DNA from 3 places in the Sphingopyxis fribergensis genome. Region 2 is predicted to be linked to each of the others. Evidence: predicted binding sites of a transcription regulator. Region 2 holds the regulator's gene; each other region holds the start of a gene.
What was found. The regulator LexA, encoded in region 2, represses DNA repair genes until DNA is damaged. The targets are predictions, from matches to a motif close to GTTCCNCNCTTGTTCT.
Positions count from the first base shown of each region.

Region 1: a site for LexA is predicted at 1,805-1,820, ahead of SKP52_RS16430 (ribonucleoside-diphosphate reductase subunit alpha). Genes of this name have one in related genera too.
Region 3: a site for LexA is predicted at 2,486-2,501, ahead of recA (recombinase RecA). Genes of this name have one in related genera too.

Region 1 is NZ_CP009122.1:3,537,420-3,541,548, reverse strand. It holds gene SKP52_RS16430 (ribonucleoside-diphosphate reductase subunit alpha) at 1-1,764, opposite strand, end outside; gene SKP52_RS16425 (EAL domain-containing protein) at 2,505-4,129, opposite strand, start outside.
Region 2 is NZ_CP009122.1:1,955,542-1,959,670, reverse strand. It holds gene SKP52_RS09095 (ComEC/Rec2 family competence protein) at 1-1,165, shown strand, start outside; gene lexA (transcriptional repressor LexA) at 1,119-1,796, opposite strand; gene SKP52_RS09085 (molybdopterin molybdotransferase MoeA) at 1,862-3,052, opposite strand; gene moaC (cyclic pyranopterin monophosphate synthase MoaC) at 3,049-3,519, opposite strand; gene trpC (indole-3-glycerol phosphate synthase TrpC) at 3,516-4,129, opposite strand, start outside.
Region 3 is NZ_CP009122.1:2,651,088-2,655,216, reverse strand. It holds gene SKP52_RS12290 (hybrid sensor histidine kinase/response regulator) at 1-2,025, shown strand, start outside; gene SKP52_RS12285 (response regulator) at 2,022-2,375, shown strand; gene recA (recombinase RecA) at 2,577-3,656, shown strand; gene speB (agmatinase) at 3,801-4,129, shown strand, end outside.

The DNA of each region.
Region 1 (4,129 bases), 1.6 Mb from region 2:
GACGTCGGCGGGGATGAACAGGTTCAGCGACGCGGCCTGATCGATGTACGGCGTGCGGTCGGCGGCGAGTTCGAGCAGCCAGCGCTGGTCGATCTCGAAGCTGGTCTTGAAGCAATCCTTTTCGTCCTGCGTCAGGAAGTCGAGGTGCTGGACGCTGCCGCCCTTTTCGAGGATCGAGTTCCAGATATTGTCGCTGTTCTTCGCCTTGTCGACCAGCAGCGCTTCCAGATGCGGGTTGCGGATCGAGAAGCTGCCCGAGAGCGTCTTGTGCGTGTAGATGTTCGCCGGGATCGGCTCGATGCACGCGCTGGTGCCGCCGCAGATGATCGAAATCGACGCGGTCGGCGCGATCGCCATCTTGCAGCTGAAACGCTCCATCACCCCCTGATCGGCGGCGTCGGGGCAGGGGCCGCGTTCCTTGGCGAGCAGCATCGACGCCTGATCGACCTGCGCGCGGATATGCTTGAAGACGCGCAGGTTCGACGATTTCGCCATCGCGCCCTCGAACGGCAGGCCGCGCGCTTGCAGGAAGCTGTGGAAGCCCATGACGCCGAGGCCGACCGAGCGTTCGCGGCTGGCGCTATATTTGGCGCGCGCCATTTCGGGCGGGGCGCGGTCGATATAGTCCTGCAGGACATTGTCGAGCATGCGCATGACATCCTCGATGAAGCCCTTGTCGCCGTTCCACTCGTCCCAGGTTTCAAGGTTGAGCGACGAGAGGCAGCAGACCGCGGTGCGATCGTTGCCGAGATGGTCGCGGCCGGTGGGGAGGGTGATTTCCGAGCAGAGGTTCGAGGTGGTGACCTTGAGGCCGAGATCGCGGTGATGCTTGGGCATCATGCGGTTCACCTGGTCGATGAAGATGATGTAGGGCTCGCCCGTCGCGAGGCGCGTTTCGACAAGCTTCTGGAACAGCGAACGCGCGTCGACGCTGCCGCGGACGCTCTGGTCCTTGGGGCTGCGGAGGTTGAATTCGGCGCCGTCGCGGACGGCTTCCATGAATTCGTCGGTGATGAGGACGCCGTGGTGCAGGTTCAGCGCCTTGCGGTTGAAGTCGCCCGATGGCTTGCGGATTTCGAGAAACTCCTCGATCTCGGGATGCGAGATGTCGAGATAGCAGGCGGCTGAACCGCGGCGGAGGCTGCCCTGGCTGATCGCGAGGGTGAGCGAGTCCATCACGCGGACGAAGGGGATGATGCCGCTGGTCTTGCCGTTGAGCCCCACGGGCTCGCCGATGCCGCGCACGCTGCCCCAATAGGTGCCGATGCCGCCGCCGCGGCTGGCGAGCCAGACATTCTCGTTCCACGTCTCGACAATGCCCTCGAGGCTGTCGGGGACCGAGTTCAGATAGCAGCTGATCGGCAGGCCGCGGCCGGTGCCGCCGTTCGAGAGAACGGGGGTGGCGGGCATGAACCACAGCTTCGAGATATAGTCGTACAGGCGCTGCGCATGATCCTGATCGTCGGCATAGGCCGACGCGACGCGCGCGAACAGATCCTGATAGGATTCGCCGGGGAGGAGGTAGCGATCCTCAAGCGTTTCCTTGCCGAAATCGGTGAGCAGCGCGTCGCGGCTCTTGTCGGTCACGATGTCGAACCGGCGCGCGTGGACCTTGGACTCGCTGCTGTCGTTCAGCTTTGCCGCGGGCGCGGCATCGGCTGCCGATTCGCCCTTCGATTCGGGCGCTGCCGGAGCGTCATTCTTTGCCAGTTCCACCGTCGCCACGTCGTTCGTCTCCACTCGTTCCGTTTCCCGAAAATCCATCTTATTCGCCCCCGATTTGAACGCGCACCCGGTGCGCTTTGTTCCTGTCTTGTTCGACTCAGGGCGAAGCCCCGGTCTTAGCATTTAAACCTGTCCGCGTGGGCACTTATTTTGGGCGCAAGGAGGGTTTTCCCGTGTCCATATGCGATGGACGACGGAAATCCGCCACTTACAGCCGAATACTATTTCTTGGGGTGCCCCCGTGGTTGACCCACCACCTATAGTGCCACGTCGGCGCTGCGATGCAAGACGCTAAATGACAATTTGGGGACTCAACTCGTCGATAATTTGATTCGTCTCGTCGCGGCTGATGCACGAGCGCGCGGCGTCGCGCCAGCCTTTCCGCGGGTTAGCGCGAGATGGCGCGAGATGGCGCGAGATTAGGCCGAGCGGGTCAAAAAAACGAGATTTTCGGGTGCGAAGATCGGGCCGAAAGATGACGTCGGTGACGCACTTTGGCGCATGCGCGTCGCGATATGGCGTCGGGTGGCCGGACTGGGCCCACGGACGCGAGGCAAAAAGAAAGGGCCCCGGCGATGCCGGAGCCCCATCCTCAAATTCGTTCCAGGTTAAGCCTGACCGCCACCGCTATCGGTACCGCCGCCACCCATGAATCGCCAAAACCAACCCATGATAAATCTCCTGTTCGCACTGCCCACGAGGAACAGTTAACGGAGCATATACCTTAATTAGTAAGGTAAATCGAGTCTTAACTATAAACATTGCCGCCAGTTTGGCAGTTATGCGGTGCGGTTCTGGGGAGCGGTCGAGAGGGTCGCGATCAGCTCGGAAAAAAGTTGCGGTTTTCCAAGATGATAGCCTTGTCCGACATCGCAGCCGAGGCTGGCGAGAAGCGCCATGGTTTCCCCGTCTTCGATGCCTTCGGCGACCGCGACGGCGCCAAGGCGGTGCGCAAGATCGATCGTCGATTTCACGACTTCGAGGTTCCGCTGCGAATCGCGCATCGTCATCACAAATCGCTTGTCGATCTTGATTTCGTCGGCCTCGATCTCGGTCAGATATTCGAGGTTCGACTGGCCGGTGCCATAATCGTCGATCGACAGGCGGATGCCGGTCCGGCGTAGTTGGGCGAGCGTCTGGCGCGCTTGCCGGCTGTTTTCGATCTGCGCGGTTTCGGTAATCTCGATCGTGAGCCTTTCCGGCGGCAGATGGTGCGCGGTGAGCATGACGCGGATCGTGCCGACGAGGTCGCTGTGGTCGAGCAGGCTGGCCGACAGATTGACCGACATGTTGATGTGGACGCCGCGGTCGTTGATCTGGGCGGCCGAGCGGATCGCCTGATCCATCACAAACAGGGTGAGACGATAGATGTCCTGGCTCTTTTCGGCCTGGACGATGAACTCGTCGGGCGGGATCGGGCCGCGCACTGGGTGCGTCCAGCGCGCGAGCGCTTCCACGCCGACGAGCTGCTGCGTCGCGATGGCATATTGCGGCTGGAAGGCGACCCAGATGTCGCCGCCGGTCAGCGCATCCTCGAGCTGCGAGTGGAAGGAAAGCTGCCAGCCGGCATCGTCTTTCTGCCGCGGCGTATATTTGGTCCACAGCGAGCGCGTACGGATTGCGCGCTCGGCGGCGACGAGCGCCGCGGCGAGGCGCTGCGCGTTCGAGCCCTCGAACTCGTCGTTGACGCCGAAGGCGATCGCAACGTCGACGCGCAGCTCGCCGATCGTAAGCGGCGCGTTGAACAGCGCGGCGAGGCCCGCCAGCTGCCCCTCGATCTGGCTATGCTGATAATAGGGGACGAGCCAGGCAAAGGTGCCGTCGAGATCGTGGTGGAGCGTCGTGCCCTGCGAGGCGAGTTGGAGTCGGCGCGTGACCTGCTCGACGAGCCTGCCGATGCCGTCGCCCGGAATGAAGGCGGCGAGATCCTCGAAATTAACGACCTTGGCTGCGACGACCGTCGCACTGCCAAAGGGCGGCAGCGAGCGCAACGCCTCGAAATTCGGCAAGCCAGAAACGGGGTTCTCGCGCTGAGCGGAGTTGCGGCGTCGGGCTCGCGACACGTTGGAGCCGATAGCCAGGAGGAAGAATAATGCAGCGCCGGAGGAAACCGTGACGAGTTGCGTTGCGAGCAGCAATTGCGCCCCGATGAGGGCGACCGACGCAGCCAACCCGAAGACGCTGAACCACCGGTTGCTGCGGCGCAGGAGGAAGGGCAATGTCAGAATCAACGCAAGCCCCAATGGCGGTAGCCACCCGAGGTTGACCGGATCGCCCCGCCGCAGCGTTTCGGCGGCGATCAAATGAATATAGGCGCCCGGAACCATGTCGTGTCCAGGCAAATAATGACGATCTTCAAGCCGCGATGCCGTGGGTGCAAAGATGACCTCCTTGCCCGACAATT
Region 2 (4,129 bases):
CTCGTTTATCGCCGCGCTGCTCGTGCTTGTCGCCTTTTTGATGGGGCGCGAGGCGCTGACGCTGCGGCTGGTTGCGGCGGGCGCGCTCGTCGTGCTGATCTGGCGGCCCGAATCGCTTGCGGGGCCTAGTTTCCAGCTGAGTTTTGCGGCGGTCACCGCGATCATCGCGCTGCACGAGAGCCGCCCGATGCGCGGCTTTCTGGCGCGGCGCGAGGAATCGTGGCTGCTGCGATTCGGTCGCGCCATTGCAGGGCTGCTTGTCACCGGGCTTGTCGTCGAAGTCGCGCTCGCTCCGATCGCACTGTTCCATTTCCACAAGGCGGGCCTCTATGGCGCGCTCGCCAATGTCGTCGCGATCCCACTGACGACCTTTGTTATCATGCCCGCCGAGGCGCTCGCCTTGCTGTTCGACAGCGTCGGACTGGGCGCGCCCTTCTGGTGGATTGCCGAACAGGCGCTTAGCGCGCTGATCGGACTGGCCCATGGCGTTGCGAACGCGCCGGGTGCGGTTGCGACTTTGCCGACGTTTCCGCGCTGGGGCTTTGCCCTGGCAGTCTTCGGCGGTCTCTGGCTGCTGCTGTGGAACACGCCCTGGCGTCGCGCCGGCGCATTGCCGTCGGCGATCGGAATGGCGGCGCTGCTCGTCCAGCCGCGTCCCGATCTGCTGGTGACCGGCGACGGCCGCCATATCGCCGCGGCGATTCCCGGTGGCAGCTACGCGCTGCTTCGCGACCGGGCGGGCGATTTTGTGCGCGGCAGCATGGCCGAGGCCGCAGGTGTCGATGCTCCTTTCTCGGCGCTCACCGAGCTCCCTCATGTCGAATGCAATCGCGATTTCTGCCGCTGGAGCCAGGGAAAGGGCCCGCGACGCTACATCATCCTCGCCTCGCGCGGGCGCGACCGGATCGAGGGTGCCGACATGGCGGCCGCCTGTGCCGCCGCCGATGTCGTGATCAGCGACCGCTGGCTGCCGCGCGAGTGCGTCGGGCGATGGATGACCATCGATCGCGACAGCCTGGCCGAAACCGGCGGGCTGGCGCTCTATCTGGGCGAAACACCGGGGGCCGTCGCCACGCTGCGCGCGGGCGACAGCCATCCGTGGCGTTTACCGCAACAGCTTAGTGGTAACGACGAAGCAGTCCCGACAGCCGCCCCTGCACGATGACGCGATCGGCGGGGTAGCGCTGCGGTTCATAGGCGGCGTTTGCCGGATCGAGGCGGATCATCGGGCCTTCGCGGCGGAAATATTTGAGCGTCGCATCTTGTCCGTCGACGAGCGCGACGACGATATCGCCTTCGCGTGCGGTACTCGCTTTCTGGATCAGCGCATAGTCGCCGTCGAAGATGCCCGCCTCGACCATCGAGTCGCCCGATACTTCGAGCGCATAATGTTCGCCGGAGCCGAGCAACGCGGCGGGGACCGTCAGATTATTATGGTCCTCGAACGCCTCGATCGGCACGCCGGCCGCGATCTTGCCATGCAGCGGCACCTCGACGATGTCGTTGGCGGCGATCGGTCGCAGCGCGGGGGCGGGTTTGCGCAGCGGCACGACATTTTCGCGCGGCGGAGCGGTTTTTGCCGCTTCAGGCACTTTGAGCACCTCCAGCGCGCGAGCGCGATTGGGGAGACGACGGAGAAAACCTCTTTCTTCCAAAGCACTTATCAGGCGATGTATGCCAGATTTCGACTTCAGACCCAGCGCCTCCTTCATCTCCTCGAACGATGGCGAAATGCCGCTCGTGTCGAGACGTTGCTGGATGAAGTGGAGCAGCTCGTGCTGCTTGGCGGTCAACATCGGTTGTTCTCCATGATGCCAGTTCCGGACATAGAGAGAACGATAGTGGAACAAAGCGGAACTTGTCAAGCGATGACGAGATAGTCCGCCATCGCGCCCGCGTCCTGCGCCGGGGCGCCGATCTCGCGGATCAACAGGCTGTTCGCCGAAGCCAGCGGCAGGGTCAGGCCGCTCTCCTGCCCGAGGAACGGCGTCAGATATCCATTTTCAAGGCGCGCGCGCAGGTAATCGCGGCGCGTGCCACCTTCGGGCAACGGTTCGGCAAGCGGCGCCCGTTGGACGGTGGGCAGCGGATCGCGCGCGCCGGCGAGATGGCGGATGAGCGGGAGAAGGAACAGCGTCGCGGTGACAAAGGCCGACGAAGGGTTGCCGGGCAGGCCGAGCAATATCGCATCGCCCATCGTCCCGGCGATCAACGGCTTGCCAGGACGCATCGCGATGCGCCAGAAATCGATATGGCCGCCTGCGTCTTCGAACGCGCCGCGGACATGGTCGTGATCGCCAACCGACGCGCCGCCGACGGTGACGATGACGTCGTGACGTCGCGCCAGATCTTTGAGAACCTTGGAAAGTAGCAGCCGGTCGTCGCGGACGTGATGCGGCAAGATCGGCTCGGGCACCTCGCCTGCGAGCATCGCTGCGAGCATCACGCCGTTGCTGTCCGGAATCTGGCCGGGTGCGGGGGGGCGCCCCGGCTGGACGAGTTCGTCACCCGTGGTCATAATCGCGACGCTTGGGCGCGTTCCGACGGCGAGCCCGCCCGCCCCGCTCATCGCCGCTGCGGCGATGGCACCGGGGGTCAGGCGCGTTCCTGCGGGGAGCAGGCACTCCCCGCTCGCGAAATCGGCGGCGCGTTCGCGGATATGACGTCCGCGCGTGCCCGGGCCATCGCCGGTCAACCTCAGGTGCGTGCCGTCGACGGCGACATCTTCCTGCACGACCACCGTGTCGGCGCCAGCGGGCACCATCGCGCCCGTGAAGATTCGCATCGCTTCGCGCGCACTGACCGCCCGATCGGGCGCGGCGCCCGCAGCCACTTCGCCGATTACGGCCCACGGGCCCGGTAGGTCGTCGAAACGAATCGCGTAGCCGTCCATCGCCGACAGCGGCGCGGCGGGCTGATCGCGCTGGGCGAGGACATCGTCTGAAAGATAGCGGCCAAGCGATTCGGACAGGCTGATATTTTGGCGCGGCAGCGGCTCCCGAAGCGCGAAAAGCCGTGCCTGCGCCTGCTCGACGGGAAGCAGGCCCGTCATCCGGCGCGCCAGTCGCCCGAGCGGCCGCCGCTCTTTTCGAGCAGGCGAATATCGCCGACGATCATTTCGCGATCGAGCGCCTTGGCCATGTCGTAGAGGGTGAGGAGTGCGACCGAAGCGGCGGTCAGCGCTTCCATCTCGACTCCGGTGGGGCCCGTTGTGGCCGCCGTCGCGGTGACAGCGATGCCATTTTCTTCCCATGCGAAATCGATGCCGACCTTGGTCAGGGCAAGCGGATGGCAGAGCGGGATGAGGTCGGCGGTGCGCTTCGCGGCCATAATCCCGGCTATGCGCGCGGTCGATAGAACATCGCCCTTGGGCGCGTTGCCGCTGCGGATCGCGTCGAGCGCGTCCGCGGACATGGTGATGCGCCCACCCGCGACCGCGCGGCGCTGCGTGGCGGGCTTGGTGCCAACATCGACCATCGACGCAGCCCCGCTTTCGTCGAGGTGCGTCGGGCGAGTCACGCGGCGGCGCCCGTTAGCAGCGCGCGCGTTGCCGCCGTGACGTCGTCCTGGCGCATCAGGCTTTCGCCGACGAGGAAGGTTTTGACGCCGCTCCGCGCCAGTCTTTCGCAATCGGCGTGGCTGGCGATGCCGCTTTCGCCGACGAGCAATGTTCCGGGCGGGACGCGCTTTGCAAGGCGTTCTGTGACGCCCAGATCGGTTTCGAAGGTTCTGAGGTCGCGGTTGTTGACACCGATGAGGCGCGACGTCAGCCTTGTCAGCGCGCGATCGAGTTCGGCCTCGTCATGGACTTCGACGAGTATGTCCATGCCGCGTTCGATCGCTGCGGCCTCGATTTCCTGCATCACGCCATCCTCGAGCGCGGCGACGATGATCAGGATCGCATCGGCGCCGATCGCGCGCGCTTCGGCGACCTGCCACGGGTCGACCATGAAATCCTTGCGCAGCGCAGGGAGGGTGCAGGCGGCGCGCGCCGCGACCAGATAATCTTCATGTCCCTGAAAATAGAACGCATCGGTCAGGACCGACAGGCAAGCCGCTCCACCCGCTGCATAAGCGCGCGCATGATCGGCAGGGTCGAAATCATCTCTTATCAATCCCTTGGATGGTG
Region 3 (4,129 bases), 700 kb from region 2:
GGCGCGGAGACGCTGAAAAATGCCGGCCGCGTCGCGTGGCGCGACGGCGAGGGCTACGCCGACGATATTGCGATCGGGCCGTTGCAACTGCGCGCGCAGGTGACGCGCACCGGACAATCGGACGATTATCTCGTCTGGCGCTTTTCGGCGCTCGAACGGCTCGATCTCGCGGCCGAGATCGTCCGTCATCTCGACGGTCCCGCCGGCCGCACCTTGGGCCATGCGGGGGTGATGGCAGCGCTTGTCAGTGCCGAAGGACGGCTCCGCGTCGCGAACCAGGCGTTCCTGCTCCGTGCACTCGGTGAGGATGACGCGGTCCATTATGCTGGCCGCGACGTCGCGCCGATGATCCGGCTAGACGACGCTGGTGCGCTCTATTTCGCGCGCGAAGGCGATCGCGCGACGCCGGTCCGGCTGATCCAGATTCCGCTCGCGCCCGCCGACAATAACACGCCGATGCTGCTGGCCATGCTCGACGAGGAGATGGGGCCGACCGACCGCGGCACCGCGCAAACCTATGTCGAAACCTTGCTGTCGCTGTTGCCCTTCGGGCTCGCGATGGTCGATCGCGACGGGCGCTTTCTCTATGTGAACCGGGCATTCGTTCGGGCGGCCAACCTTCCCGAAGGCAAGATGCCGCGTTATCCGGGCGACATCGTCGTCGGCGAGGACAAGGGCGCGCTTGCCGATATGATCCGCCGTCACAGCAGCGGCCAGCAGGTCGGCGGCGACCTGTCGATCCGGCTCGCGGGGCAAAGCGGCGATCCGGTGTCGATGCGGATCGTTGGCGTGCGCGGGCTGGGCGAGGCGGCGGTACTGCTGAGCCTCAAGGATTCGAGCGAGGAATCGCGCCTGAAGCAGCAGGTGGCGCAGGCGTCAAAGATGCAGGCGGTTGGCCAGCTTGCTGGCGGCGTCGCGCATGATTTCAACAATATCCTGACCGCCGTGCTTGGCGCGTGCGATTTGATGCTGATGCGGCATACGCCCGGCGACAGCGACTATGACGACATCCAGCAGATCCGCAGCAACGCCAATCGCGCCGCCAGCCTGACGCGGCAATTGCTCGCTTTCTCGCGGCAGCAGACGTTGCGCCCGCAAATCCTGCAGCTGCCCGATGTGATTTCCGAAGTGTCGCACCTTTTGAAGCGCCTGATCGGTGAGACGGTCCAACTGGCAGTGCATCACGGCCGCGGCCTTGGCGCGGTGCGCGCCGATCCGGGGCAGCTCGAACAGGTCATCATAAACCTTGCGGTCAATGCGCGCGACGCGATGCCGGGTGGCGGCACGCTGACGATGGAAACCTATCCGGTTTCTGCGGCCGACGTGCGGCAAATGGGCAATGAATTCATGCCGCCCGCCGATTATTGCGCGCTGAAGGTCAGCGACACCGGAACGGGCATTCCCGCCGATGTGCTGCCCAAGATTTTCGAACCCTTCTTCACGACCAAGGACGTTGGCAAGGGGACCGGGCTTGGTCTCTCGACGGTCTATGGGATCATCAAGCAATCGGCAGGCTATATCTTCGCCGAAAGCAAACCGGGGCAGGGGACGAGTTTCTTCATCTATCTGCCCGTCCATCGCGCCGATGGCGATGCGCCCGTCGTGGTGCCGCCGCCTGCCAAGCCCAAGAAGAGCCAATGGGGCACCGGAACCATCCTGCTTGTCGAGGATGAGGATATGGTGCGCGCGGTGGCGGAACGTGCGCTGACCCGCGCGGGTTATACAGTCGTCACCGCTTCGCAGGGTGAGGAGGGGCTCGAACGTTTTGCCCAGATGGAGAGGGTCGATTTGATTATAAGTGACGTCGTGATGCCGACGATGGACGGACCGGCGATGGTTCGCGCGATGCGCGCCAAGCGGCCCGACCTCCCGGTCCTGTTCATGTCGGGCTATGCCGAGGAGCAACTGCGCCAGTCGATCGATATCGACAATGTCGCCTTCCTGCCCAAACCCTTCTCGGTCGCGCAATTGGCCGAGGCAACGTCGGCCGCGCTCGACGACGCCGCGCATCGGGTGCCGAAATGAGCGACAATCGTCGCATCCTGCTCGTTGAGGACGATGTGCTGATCGGCATGATGCTCGTCGACATGTTCGACGCGCTCGACCTTCCCGAGCCCGCGCAGGCGACGAGCAACGAAGAGGCGCTCGCGCTCATCGCCGCCGAACCGCTCGCCGGCGCACTCGTCGACATCAACTTGGGCGACGAAAAGGGCTGGCCGGTCGCCGACGCGCTCGCCGAACGCGGTATCCCCTTTGCGTTCACCTCGGGCGGTGGCGACGTCATTCCGCCTGCGCACGCGCATCGCAAGCTGATCACAAAGCCGTTTCGGATCAGCGATATCGAGGCGGCGCTGGAGGATTTTTCGGCTAATTAGGAACTCCGTCATCCCGGCGAGGGCCGGGATCTCGACGTTGATTTCTGATGCTGGATCGAGATGCCGGCCTTCGCCGGGATGACCCAAAAAGCGGAAAAGCATTTAATTTTGTTCCACTCTTGTTCCGAGAGAACAAATGCCGTACACAGGTTCGGCGTTGCGATGGTTCGACCGTCGCTCTAGAGCTGGAAAGGGACGGTCATGGCCGGACAATTGTCACTCGTCGAATCGGGGAAATCAGTGAACAACACGGACAGGCAGAAGGCGCTCGACGCCGCGCTCGCGCAGATCGATCGCGCGTTCGGCAAGGGCTCGGTAATGAAATTGGGCTCGAAAGAGACCATGCAGGTCGAGTCGATCTCGACCGGCTCGCTCGGCCTCGACATCGCACTCGGCGTCGGCGGCCTGCCGCGCGGGCGCGTCATCGAAATTTACGGCCCCGAAAGCTCGGGCAAGACGACCCTCGCGCTGCACACGCTCGCCGAAGCCCAGAAGGGCGGCGGCACCGTCGCTTTCGTCGACGCCGAACATGCGCTCGACCCCGTCTATGCGCGCAAGCTCGGCGTCAACATCGACGAACTCATCGTGTCGCAGCCCGACACGGGTGAACAGGCGCTCGAAATTGTCGATACGCTCGTGCGCTCGAACGCGATCGACGTGCTCGTCGTCGACTCGGTCGCCGCGCTCGTGCCGCGCGCCGAAATCGAGGGAGAGATGGGCGACAGCCACGTCGGCCTGCAGGCGCGTTTGATGTCGCAGTCGCTGCGCAAGCTCACCGGCTCGATCAGCCGCTCGCGCTGCATGGTGATCTTCATCAACCAGCTGCGCATGAAAATCGGCGTTATGTACGGCAACCCGGAAACGACGACCGGCGGCAACGCGCTCAAATTCTATGCCTCGGTCCGCCTCGACATCCGCCGCACCGGCCAGATCAAGAATGGCGACGAGATCGTCGGCAACACCACCCGCGTGAAGGTGGTGAAGAACAAGGTCGCGCCACCGTTCAAGCAGGTCGAATTCGACATCATGTACGGGCAAGGCATTTCGAAGATCGGCGAGATTCTCGATCTGGGCGTGAAGGCGGGCATTGTCGAGAAATCAGGCGCCTGGTTCAGCTATGATTCGATCCGCATCGGGCAGGGTCGCGAGAATTCGAAAACCTTCCTCAAAGACAATCCCGAACTGATGGAGCGGCTTGAAACCGCGATCCGTGGCCGCACCGAGGCGGTGGCCGAAGAAATGATGGCCGGTCCCGACGACGAGGGCGACGAAGACAATTGATAGCCATCCGGCCGGTTCGCTTTGGCGGATCGGCCGGCTAACGGCGGCGGGCCCCAATGCCCCTTGGACCTGTATCCTCTCCCCACAGGTCGGCCCGCCTGCCGTTGATCCTTGCCTCATGATCGCAAGCGGGTACAACGCGCCATGCCCGCGATCCGCCTCTTCGGCCTCCCCACTGACGTTAACAGCAGCTTCGAACGCGGTGCCGCCGCCGGTCCGGCCGCGATCCGCGCGGCGCTGTGGAGCGACCGCGGCAATATGGCGAGCGAACTCGGCCCCGAAATCGGCACCGACATCGCGCTCACCGACGACGGCGACCTGCCGCTGACCGAAGATACCCCGAGCGACGACGTGGCGATCCGCCGCTATCTGGCCATGGTGCGCGAGGACGGAGAAGTCCCCCTCGCGGTCGGCGGCGACCATGCCGTGAGCTTCCCGCTTGTCGAAGCCGCGTCGACCTGCTTCGGGCCGGT